3 regions of the Priestia sp. FSL W8-0001 genome follow, and region 3 is predicted to be linked to each of the others. Evidence: predicted binding sites of a transcription regulator. Region 3 holds the regulator's gene; each other region holds the start of a gene.
What was found. The regulator LexA, encoded in region 3, represses DNA repair genes until DNA is damaged. The targets are predictions, from matches to a motif close to CGAACATATGTTCG.
Positions count from the first base shown of each region.

Region 1: MKZ18_RS02195 (Y-family DNA polymerase) is a predicted target of LexA. The motif match lies at 1,986-1,999, and genes of this name have one in related genera.
Region 2: MKZ18_RS09745 (DNA polymerase IV) is a predicted target of LexA. The motif match lies at 1,811-1,824, and genes of this name have one in related genera.

Region 1 is NZ_JBBPAL010000001.1:415,351-418,638, reverse strand. It holds gene MKZ18_RS02205 (WGR domain-containing protein) at 1-193, opposite strand, end outside; gene MKZ18_RS02200 (YolD-like family protein) at 323-655, opposite strand; gene MKZ18_RS02195 (Y-family DNA polymerase) at 674-1,936, opposite strand; gene MKZ18_RS02190 (DUF4256 domain-containing protein) at 2,307-2,873, opposite strand; partial or broken gene MKZ18_RS02185 (MFS transporter) at 3,106-3,288, opposite strand, start outside.
Region 2 is NZ_JBBPAL010000001.1:1,844,659-1,847,946, forward strand. It holds gene MKZ18_RS09730 (IS630 family transposase) at 1-383, opposite strand, end outside; gene MKZ18_RS09735 (helix-turn-helix domain-containing protein) at 380-925, opposite strand; gene MKZ18_RS09740 (DedA family protein) at 1,084-1,659, opposite strand; gene MKZ18_RS09745 (DNA polymerase IV) at 1,864-3,045, shown strand; gene MKZ18_RS09750 (organic hydroperoxide resistance protein) at 3,164-3,288, shown strand, end outside.
Region 3 is NZ_JBBPAL010000001.1:2,729,352-2,732,639, reverse strand. It holds gene MKZ18_RS14550 (hypothetical protein) at 1-976, opposite strand, end outside; gene lexA (transcriptional repressor LexA) at 1,389-2,009, opposite strand; gene yneA (cell division suppressor protein YneA) at 2,155-2,490, shown strand; gene MKZ18_RS14535 (YneB family resolvase-like protein) at 2,566-3,237, shown strand.

The sequences.
Region 1 (3,288 bases), 2.3 Mb from region 3:
CTTCATCAACTTTTGCTTCTGCGAGAGCTTCCATTAACTTTTCTGCATTGTGAAGTCGCGATAGTTTCTTTTCTTGAGTCTCGCCTGCATCTCCAACTCGTCCATAGTGAATCAATAACGTTTTCTCATCTTCCCAGACTTCCCAATAAAGGAGCTCACCGTTTACTTCTTTCAGCATTTTGATCACACTCATTACCCCCTATGACTTTTGTTAAGTAAATTATACTATGTATTTCGAAAATTTTTTTACTATTTTTTCTGATTACAAACTAAAATAGTCACTGTTACTTTACAAAATATGAGGTTGTTAAGTGACCGTGCTTCACACAAACCGTACATCAATCAGCTCACTTAATTTCATTTTACGTTTGGCTCCTAATGCATCGTCAATAAAAACAAAAAGGGCCCTCAATGAATCGACAAACTGAATGAATCCTGTTTCCGTTATATAATGCCCTTGCTTGTAGTATGTAAGATAAACTTTTCGATTTGCATGTAATGCTTCAATTAAAGTAAAGTTCATGTGCTCTATTTGATCTTCGGCTAAAACTGGCTGTGAAACTTCCAATTGTTTATTAATTATGTTTTGTATACCTATATATTGCTCTGGCATTGTTGCAAATGGTCGCCATTTTTTCATTCCTCTATTTTGCATAAAATCCCCTCTTTCTTATCATGCTTTATGCCCCCCAATGAGGCCATTTCGATAGTGAGCTGTTGAGTGATCGAGATGGCTTGAAGCTCGTAGAATACTGTTCTTTCCGTAGCGTAGCCGAATATCATCAACCGTTTTGGAAAGCGCGTAGGCTCTTTCACGCTGATCACTATCTTCAAATAAGCTCATTTGCTCTTCTCTTTGAATACTGGTTTTTGATAGCGAAATACCAATCGATCGAATAGGCATTCCACTATCAAATGTATGTAAGATTGTTAAACAATATGGAAAGATATCTTGGGTCAAGTTTGACGCCCGCATCATTTTCTTTTGCTTGGAAAATCCTCCTTTTTGCTTACTGTAGCCAATGGATAAATGAACAGTTTGAGCCACCACTTGGTGCATACGCAATCGAAAACAGACGTCATCTAACAGCTCCAATAGCAAAAGTTCCACTTCTTTTCGACTTGTATAGTCTTGAAATAAAATTTGACTCTTTCCAAAAGAACGAGAGCTTGGAACATACACATCAGAAATACGGCTAAAATCAATTCCGTTAGCATGTTGGTGAAGCTCTTCTCCCATAACACCAAACTCTTTTTTCAACATCTCTTTGGAAGAAAGCGCAAGCTCTTTTATAGTCGTAATGCCTAAACGGTGTAATCGTTTTTCCGTAGCCGATGAAATCCCCCAGAAGTTTTTCAATGGATGAATTGACCATAGTTTAATAGGAATGTCCTCATAGCGCCAATAGGCAACGCCCGATGAGCTGTTCTTCGCTTCATGGTCCAAGCTGATTTTAGCTAATAAGAGGTTGGGGCCTATTCCTGCAGTGGCTGTTAACCTCGTCTTTTGGTAGATTTCATCACGTATTCGATGGGCTAATTCTTCAGGAGTTTTGGCAAATAAATGTAGAGAAGCTGTCACATCAATAAACAATTCATCAATGCTGTATGCATGAAAATCTTCAGGCGCTACATACTGTAGTACCAAGCTTGAAATATAGTTAGAAGCCTTGATATAGCGCTTCATAGATGGGTTTACCACATAAACGTCTTTTCTTTTAGGAATGTCAAACAGCCGACTGCCGGTTTTGATTCCTTCTTTCTTTAACAAGGGTGTAGCTGCTAAAACAACCGAGCCAGGCCGCTTCGTGTCTCCCACAACAGCAAGTTTTACTTTCAATGGATTCAATCCCCTAATCACACAAGAAACCGATGCAAAAAATGCCTTCATATCAATACAAATAATGACTCTGTTCGGTAATTGACTATAATCCATAAAAATAACTCCTCAAAAGAAATTAAAGAACATTTGTTCTTATTATATACGAACAAGTGTTCTTTAATCAATAAATTTTTTTGAACTATCTCAAACGGAAATGAAGCTGATTTCAGACTTAACAAAGCCGGATGGCAGAATTAACTCTACTCTTTTTACTATTTTCTATGTATTACCCTTCTTTAAATCCACCACACTTGGGGCAAGTTCAATCTCTTTATACTCCTAGACCTACCCTTTCCTTTCTCCCTATACTTATTAGACACAGAAACATTGCTTTTGGCTTGTTTTTTAAAATAAAAGAGACAAATGATAAAAAACCCTAAATTCTTTCTCTAACTCAAAGAATTTAGGGTTAAATAAATATTGTTTAAACCTTTAATAGACCTCGAAAGCCCCTGGCAGAATAGTAAGAATCCGCTCCGTTATGGTAGACAAAGACTGTGTCATAGCGACGATCACAAAAGATAGCTCCACCACGCTTTCTAATAGGGTCTGGTGTTTGTACCCAACTCGATGTTTTATTATCAAAGCTTCCAAACTCCTGTAGATATCGATATTGTTCTTCCGTTAAAAGGTCAATTCCCATATCCGTAGCCATATCAATAGCCGTATTTTCAGGCTTGTGCTTCTTTCTTGATTCCAGCGCTTCACGATCGTAACAAACGCTTCGACGTCCTTTTGGACTTTCTACTGCGCAATCATAGAACGTGTATACATCCGTTTCTGTATCATAATCAATCACATCTGGCTCGCCGCCAGTTCGCTCCATTTCATGAAGGGACCAGAGCTTTTCAGGATTTGTTTTGAGCTTTGCTTCTACTTTGCTCCATTCAAGCTCTGGATGACGATCTATATTTTTTTCAAAACGTTCTCTCAATACTGTAATAATTTCTTCACTCTGTTCAGGTGACAACTGCTTTTCGTTATTTGTCATATTAAAGCCTCCTTGGCAACTCTCGAAATAGCTTCATAAAAAAATAAAGGTAAAGACGAACATATTTATTATACTAGCTTATTTTCTAACCAGTAAGAAGGTTTCCTTCCCAAATATTATTTTTTCACAAATGCATTTACTGTTTACTTCTTCTCTGCCATGCTACAACTGGAATCAATAACAATGAAAGCATCCCTCCAACTAATGATAACGTGGGAAAGCTTGAACCTGCTACAATCACTCCTGATAAAGCTCCACCTGCAGCTCCTAACATGAACGGACCTGTAAGAGAGATGAAAACCCGATTGACTGGGCAAATTCTCCCGTCACGCCTACTAAGTTAGGACCCGCTACGGCACCGAATGTCGTAAACACCATTGTCGTACTAATCGCTGTGGCTCGCTGCTTGCTGTTG
Region 2 (3,288 bases), 880 kb from region 3:
CATTTCCAAATCCGTTCAACGGGGTTCAAATTGGGCGAGTACTTCGGCAGAAAGAAACGAATGAGTCGATCCTCATGCTGTTCAAAAAAGGGCTGTAACTCTTTTGCATCATGAATACGAGCACGATCCAACACCATAATAATGACTTTATTTGGGTAATAGTCGAGCACATACTTCATAAAGGAATGAAAAGCTGGGGCTTTACAATTGTCAGCTACTTGGCAGAGAAAGTCGCCATTTAAGACATTGACAGCTCCAAATAGACTAACAGCTGCATGGTGCCCAAAAGTAGGGACTTGTTTTTGTTTCCCTTTTTGAAACCATGTGGATCGTAAAGCTTGATAGGCGTGGATTCGACTTTCATCTTCATAAAGTAAAATCATATCGCCCGAGAGGTTTTTTTTACCATCTCCATGTCTTGCAGGAATTGCTTTTGTTCGTTTTGATCCGCCTTTGCTAAGGTATAAGTAGGTCTAGTGTAACTCAATCCCATGCCCGTCAACATTCGATAAATGCCACTTCGACTCATGGTGACTGAAAATTTTTCGTAGATGACATGTTGAATCACACGTGTATCCCAGTTAGCGTCAATCCCAAATCCTTCTTTTTCCGGTGTACTTTCTAAGATCATGCGTCGAAGTTCTTCTTTTTCTTCTTGGGTTAAATAAGCAGGTTTACCGGTAGAATACTGACGGGTGACTAAACCATCCATCCCATATTGATTAAAGGTTTTGACATAGATAGACACGGTTTCACGGTGAAGATTCAAAAGCTGAGATACTTCTTTTCCTGTATAGCGTTCCATGATGAGCCGAATCGTCATGACGCGTTGTCTCATTTTCACGTTTTGAATGGTTTTTTCGTATTGACGTAAGTCAGCAGGTGTCCATCCATGGTCATTTGTAATACGTAGAACTTTCATCATCCATCTACTCCCTTATGATTATCTTAGGAACAGTATGGACGCATTTTTTTAAAAATAAGCACGTCGGAAATTAAAATCAAACTTATATATTCATGAAGCATTATGCATATCAGCTTATGTGAAAGAAGCCAATCTTCTACTTAGAGGATTGGCTTTTTTCATTCTTTACTACGCATTTTTCGCTTTTTATAGGCTAAGCTTCCAACACTGATGGCAATAAACAAAATAGTGAATTGAGAAATGGTTTCAAATGAAGCGGCATCATCAACTTTAAACCCCCATAAAAAAAACGCAAACGTCCAAACCAATCCAAATGAAAATGTTGTTGTTATATAATTAAGGTGAGGCATTTTCGTTGTTCCTAAAAATAATGGCATAACGTGTCGCATTCCCGGCAAGAAGAAGCTGAGCATAATGCCGAAGGAACCGTATGAGGTAATGAGGTTTTCAATTTCATATCGCTTTTTTTGAAAGCGTGATTGAGAGAGCGCCTTTATTGTTTGCTTGCGAAACCATCTAGCAAATAAGAATTTAACATATAAGCTAAGCATCATGGCACTGTAAGTCAAGAGAAAAGCAATAAGAGGGTGAAAAGTAGAAAGAGTGGCATGGTTACCTGCAAGCATAATAAAGAGAGGATCTGGAATAGGTGTGAAATTAGCACCAATGATGATTAATAAAAAGAAATATCCATATCCAAACTGTTGAATTACTGTGATAATCTGATCCACCACGGCGTTTCCCCCATTTTTGTCAAAGTTATTATAGTATACGAATGCTTCAAAGGGATGTTCATCAAACAATCCGCCCGTTTTTTACTCTTTGTCCATCATATTACAAACCGCTATAGAATTATTCACATTAATTGTTTTTTGGTTTAAAATAAGAACATATATTCTGTTGGTTCGGATAGAAAGAAGGTGAGTGTGTTGAAAGGCATGTATCCAAAAAAGGGAAGAGTCATATTGCATATTGATGTTAATGCTTTTTATGCATCGGTGGAAGAAGCGCGTAATCCGGCACTGAAAGGAAAACCTATGGCCATTGCGGGTAACCCAAAAGAGCGTAGAGGGATTGTGGTAACGTGCAACTATGCGGCTCGCAATAAAGGAATATATGCACCGATGCCATTATGGGAAGCTAAAAAAATTTTTCCTCAGCTAATTGTGTTAAAACCAGATTTTACTCTTTATCGCAAAGTATCAGCGCAAATGTTTTCTTATTTATCAACGATCTCTTCTATTCTTGAGCCTGCTTCTATTGACGAAGGATATCTAGATATAACGGATTGCTTTCATCAAGGTACGCCACTCGAGATTGCACAGCGAATACAGAACGATCTTTTGAATGAGTTACAAATACCGGTCTCAATCGGCATTGCACCAAATAAGTTTTTAGCTAAAACGGCAAGCAACATGAAAAAACCGCTTGGAATTACAATTTTAAGAAAGCGCGATATTCATCAGAAACTTTGGCCACACCCAGTGGTTTATATGCATGGTATAGGTAATAAAACCGCTGAGAAGTTGAATGCCGTTCATATCCATACGATTGAAGAGCTAGCGCACGCAGATGATCATAAGCTAAAGGCCACAGTTGGAGTAAGAGGAGTAGAAATGAAGCAAAGAGCTAATGGGATTGACGATCGACCTGTAAATCCAAATCGCAGGTCGGAATTTAAGTCGATTGGACATTCAAAAACATTAGCGAAAAATATGACGGATGATCGGGAGATGGTACCGATTTTAAATGATCTCGCTGAGTCTGTTAGTAAGCGAATGCATGCCAAAAAAGTAGTCAGCAAAACGATTCAGTTAACCATTCGCTATAGTAATTTCAAAACAATTACAAGAACCCAAACCATTGATCAGTGGACCAATCAGTCAAAAGTGTTGCTTCATTGGGTAAACAAGTTGCTTCAAAAGCATTGGAACGGTGAACCAGTTCGCTTGTTAGGGGTAGCAGCTCTACAAGTAGAACGAATGAACGATCGAAATCAAGAGCAGCTTAGTTTATTTACATATGAACGGCACGTAAAAGATGAACCGCTCTATAAAGCAGTTCAGCAGCTTCAAAGTAAATATGGTGATGAAATTATACGAAAGGGGTTAAAAAAATAATGGAAGAGAGTATAGAACGACATGTTTCAATCCACTCTAAAAGGGTAATATATCCATAGAGCGTGCAAGAGCTTTTTTGCATGAGCATGGACTTTACAATTACGTATATGAGGTGATTTTGATGTCAGTTTTATTTACTTCAAAAGCAACAGCAGTAGGTGGGCGTGAAGGGCACGTCAAATCAGATGATGGCCTAATTAATCTAGATTTAGTAATGCCTTCACCAAACAATACAAAAGAAGG
Region 3 (3,288 bases):
TCAACAGTACAATTTTATAAAAGAAATGTAAAAATAGATTATAGTAGTGCTGACCAAATAGGTGATTCATTAACATTTGATTCGTCTCTTCATCGGCTGAATGTGAAATACAAGAAAAAACGTGGTCTGTTACAACATAGTATGTTTCGGGCGTCCATCGCTTGTAGACGTGTTGATCATTGTATTCATCAATATATTCTTGGTTTCTAGCTGAAATAAATGGTTTACCGCCAGTATCATAGCTGTTCAGTTGTCCAGTTCGAAATAAGGTGCCACTGCTAATAGGCTGTTCATTGTTGACGGTTACGTAACTTAGTACGTACATCCGTTCATCAATAAAATAAGGCAGGCTTCCAAAATGTTTGCTGTGCTGTGTTTCTTGCTCAATGTAAGGTTTTAGAAACGGTGTTAAGTTTGAAAAAATATAATCTTGTACTTTATCATAGGTTTTATTTTTGTATGTAATGGTCGCTCCGTGCTCTTCAGCTAATTTAGGCTCTAATACGCGGAAATGATTCATAAACTCAATGACGTCATCGTACGAATAATGGTTTCCCTTTACTTCGATACGAATCGTCATTACACCGATTTCAAATGGGCATAAAAAAATATCAATAGACAAAACTTCACTTAGAATTGTTGACGCTTTTGTTTCAAATGTAATTTCTTGATTCACCTTTTTTGAAAATCGAATGAGCCCTGTTTCTTTTGGTGATTGAGGAAAGAGAATACATTCGATATAAGGAAGAAAGTATTGATCAAGGCTAGCGTGGGAAACAAAATAGTCTTTGCTATAAAATTTCTTTTCTAAATCTGTATTCTCTAGAGAAAAAAAGTCAAATTCATGCTCATAAAGAGCTGAAACTAAATCTTTTTTCTCTTTTCGGTTAAAAGAAAAAGGAAACAAGAACATGTTTATTGCACGATTCGGTGTAATATCTTGAAAAGGAGAGTTCATTGCTTGCCACTTATCCACTGAGAAATTCCCTCCCTTATGCTTTTCATTATTGCTCTTTAAGTAATATACCTATATTTGACCAAAAAAAAACATAAAAGAGGCTGGGACATAACAAAATGATTGCTTCTAAAAGACGAACACTCGCTGTTCCCATCTCTTTGATTTGTCTCAACACATTCGTTCCATTGCGCTACGGCCACTCGCTTTCCGCGGGGAGGAACCTGAGCTTCCTCGCTGCGCTGCGGGATCTCCGTTTTCCCTCTCTTTCCCGCAGGAGTCGAGTGTCCTACGCTCCATTCCACCCTGTTTCCAACATTGTTTTCACAATGTTTTCACAATCAACCAAAAAAACCTGAACGATTAAAAGTTATGAACTCTCAATCGTTCAGGTATAGTAGAGGCTGAACTACTTATGTCTCAGTCTCTTTTCTTAATGAATGGAGCGATATACTCCAATGACTTTTCCTAAAATAGTTACATGACGTAAGATAATAGGTGCCATTGTGGAGTTTTCTGGCTGTAAGCGAACGAAATTATCTTCTTTAAAGAAACGTTTGACAGTTGCTTCGTTGTCTTCCGTCATTGCTACAACAATATCGCCGTTATTAGCTGTTTGCTGTTGGCGAACAATGACCATATCTCCATCTAGTATACCGGCTTCAATCATACTTTCTCCCATAATTTCTAACATAAATACTTGCTCATCTGGAGAGGCGTACTTGTCAGGTAACGGAAAGTATTCTTCTACATTTTCAATTGCAGTAATTGGAAAGCCTGCCGTAACTTTACCGATAACAGGAACATTTATAACTGCACTTTGTGGAATGCTTACATCGGCCTCTGCTTGAAGAACTTCAATTGCTCTTGGTTTTGTGGGGTCTCTACGAATTAGACCTTTACTTTCTAAACGAGCTAAGTGCCCGTGAACTGTTGAACTAGATGCTAAACCAACTGCTTCACCAATTTCGCGAACAGATGGGGGATATCCTTTTAATTTCACTTCATGCTTAATGAAATCTAGTATTTCTTGTTGACGTTTTGATAGCTTCATACATTTCACCTCATTTTTAGCTATTCTTTGCTATAAATTATATCATGGCTATATATAATATACAAACATAAGTTCGAAAAAAACCCATTGACAGAAACGGATGTTCGCAATAAAATGAGAACATACATTCTGAGGGGGATTTGAAATGAGACCATTAATAGAATCTATTAAACATTATACTACCTTTTTTGTGGTTATCGCCGCACTTACATATGTCTTGACGTTGCTATTAGGAGCAGATAGAGTGGAGTTAGAAAAATATACAACTGTTACTATTGCAAAGGGTGACACTATTTGGGAATTATCCCAAGAATATAGTAAGCATCATAATTTATCACCAAATGAATTTGTAGAATGGGTCCAAAATATGAATGAGCTAACTGTTCCATCTACACAGTCGCTTTCTCCGGGAGATCAGTTATATATTCCGGTATTGAAATCTGATTTAGCAAGTGATCATCAGATTGCTTTTGATAAGTGAACTAGAGCTACGAGTCCTCTACTGAACGATGGTAGGGGTTTTAGTGTTTGGAAATGAAGAAAGGGAGCTAGAAAGATGAAAGCAGTTATCTATTGTCGAGTAAGTACGGATAAAGAAGCCCAAGAGACATCGTTAAAGAGGCAGGAAGAAGAGTTAATGCAACTTGCTACGATGCATAATTTTACAGTTTGTGAAATTATTTCTGAAAAAGCGAGCGGCTATGAAGTTGACCGAGAAGGAATATTAGAAGTCTTAGAATTATTAAAAGCAGAAGACGTTTCTACCCTGCTTATTCAGGATGAAACACGACTGGGGCGTGGAAATGCAAGGATTGCTTTACTGCACGCGTTAAATAAAGAGAAAGTAGCAATTTACACGATTAGTCATCAGGGACAGCTACAGCTATCAGAAGCTGATTCCATGTTGTTAAACATCATTAGCTTGGTGGAAGAACATCAAAGAAAATTACATAATGCAAAAATTAAACGAGGTATGAAAAGAGCAGTTGCCAATGGGTATCACCCGGAGCATAATTTGAAAAACCAGCATGTAAACTCAGGTAGAGAACGAAAGGAAGTTCCCATAGAAGAAATTGTACAACTACGTAATAATGGCTTAACATTTGCAGAAATTGCTGTCACGCTAAAAGGCTTTGGTTATAAGGTATCAAAAGCAACTGTACACCGTCGCTATCAGGAGTACTGCGACGACCAAGGCGAGCTTCTTGCTAAAAAACAAGAGATTTAGTAAGATGTGTAGTATTGTATTATGGTTTAAACTGTATTAAAAAGCGAGGAG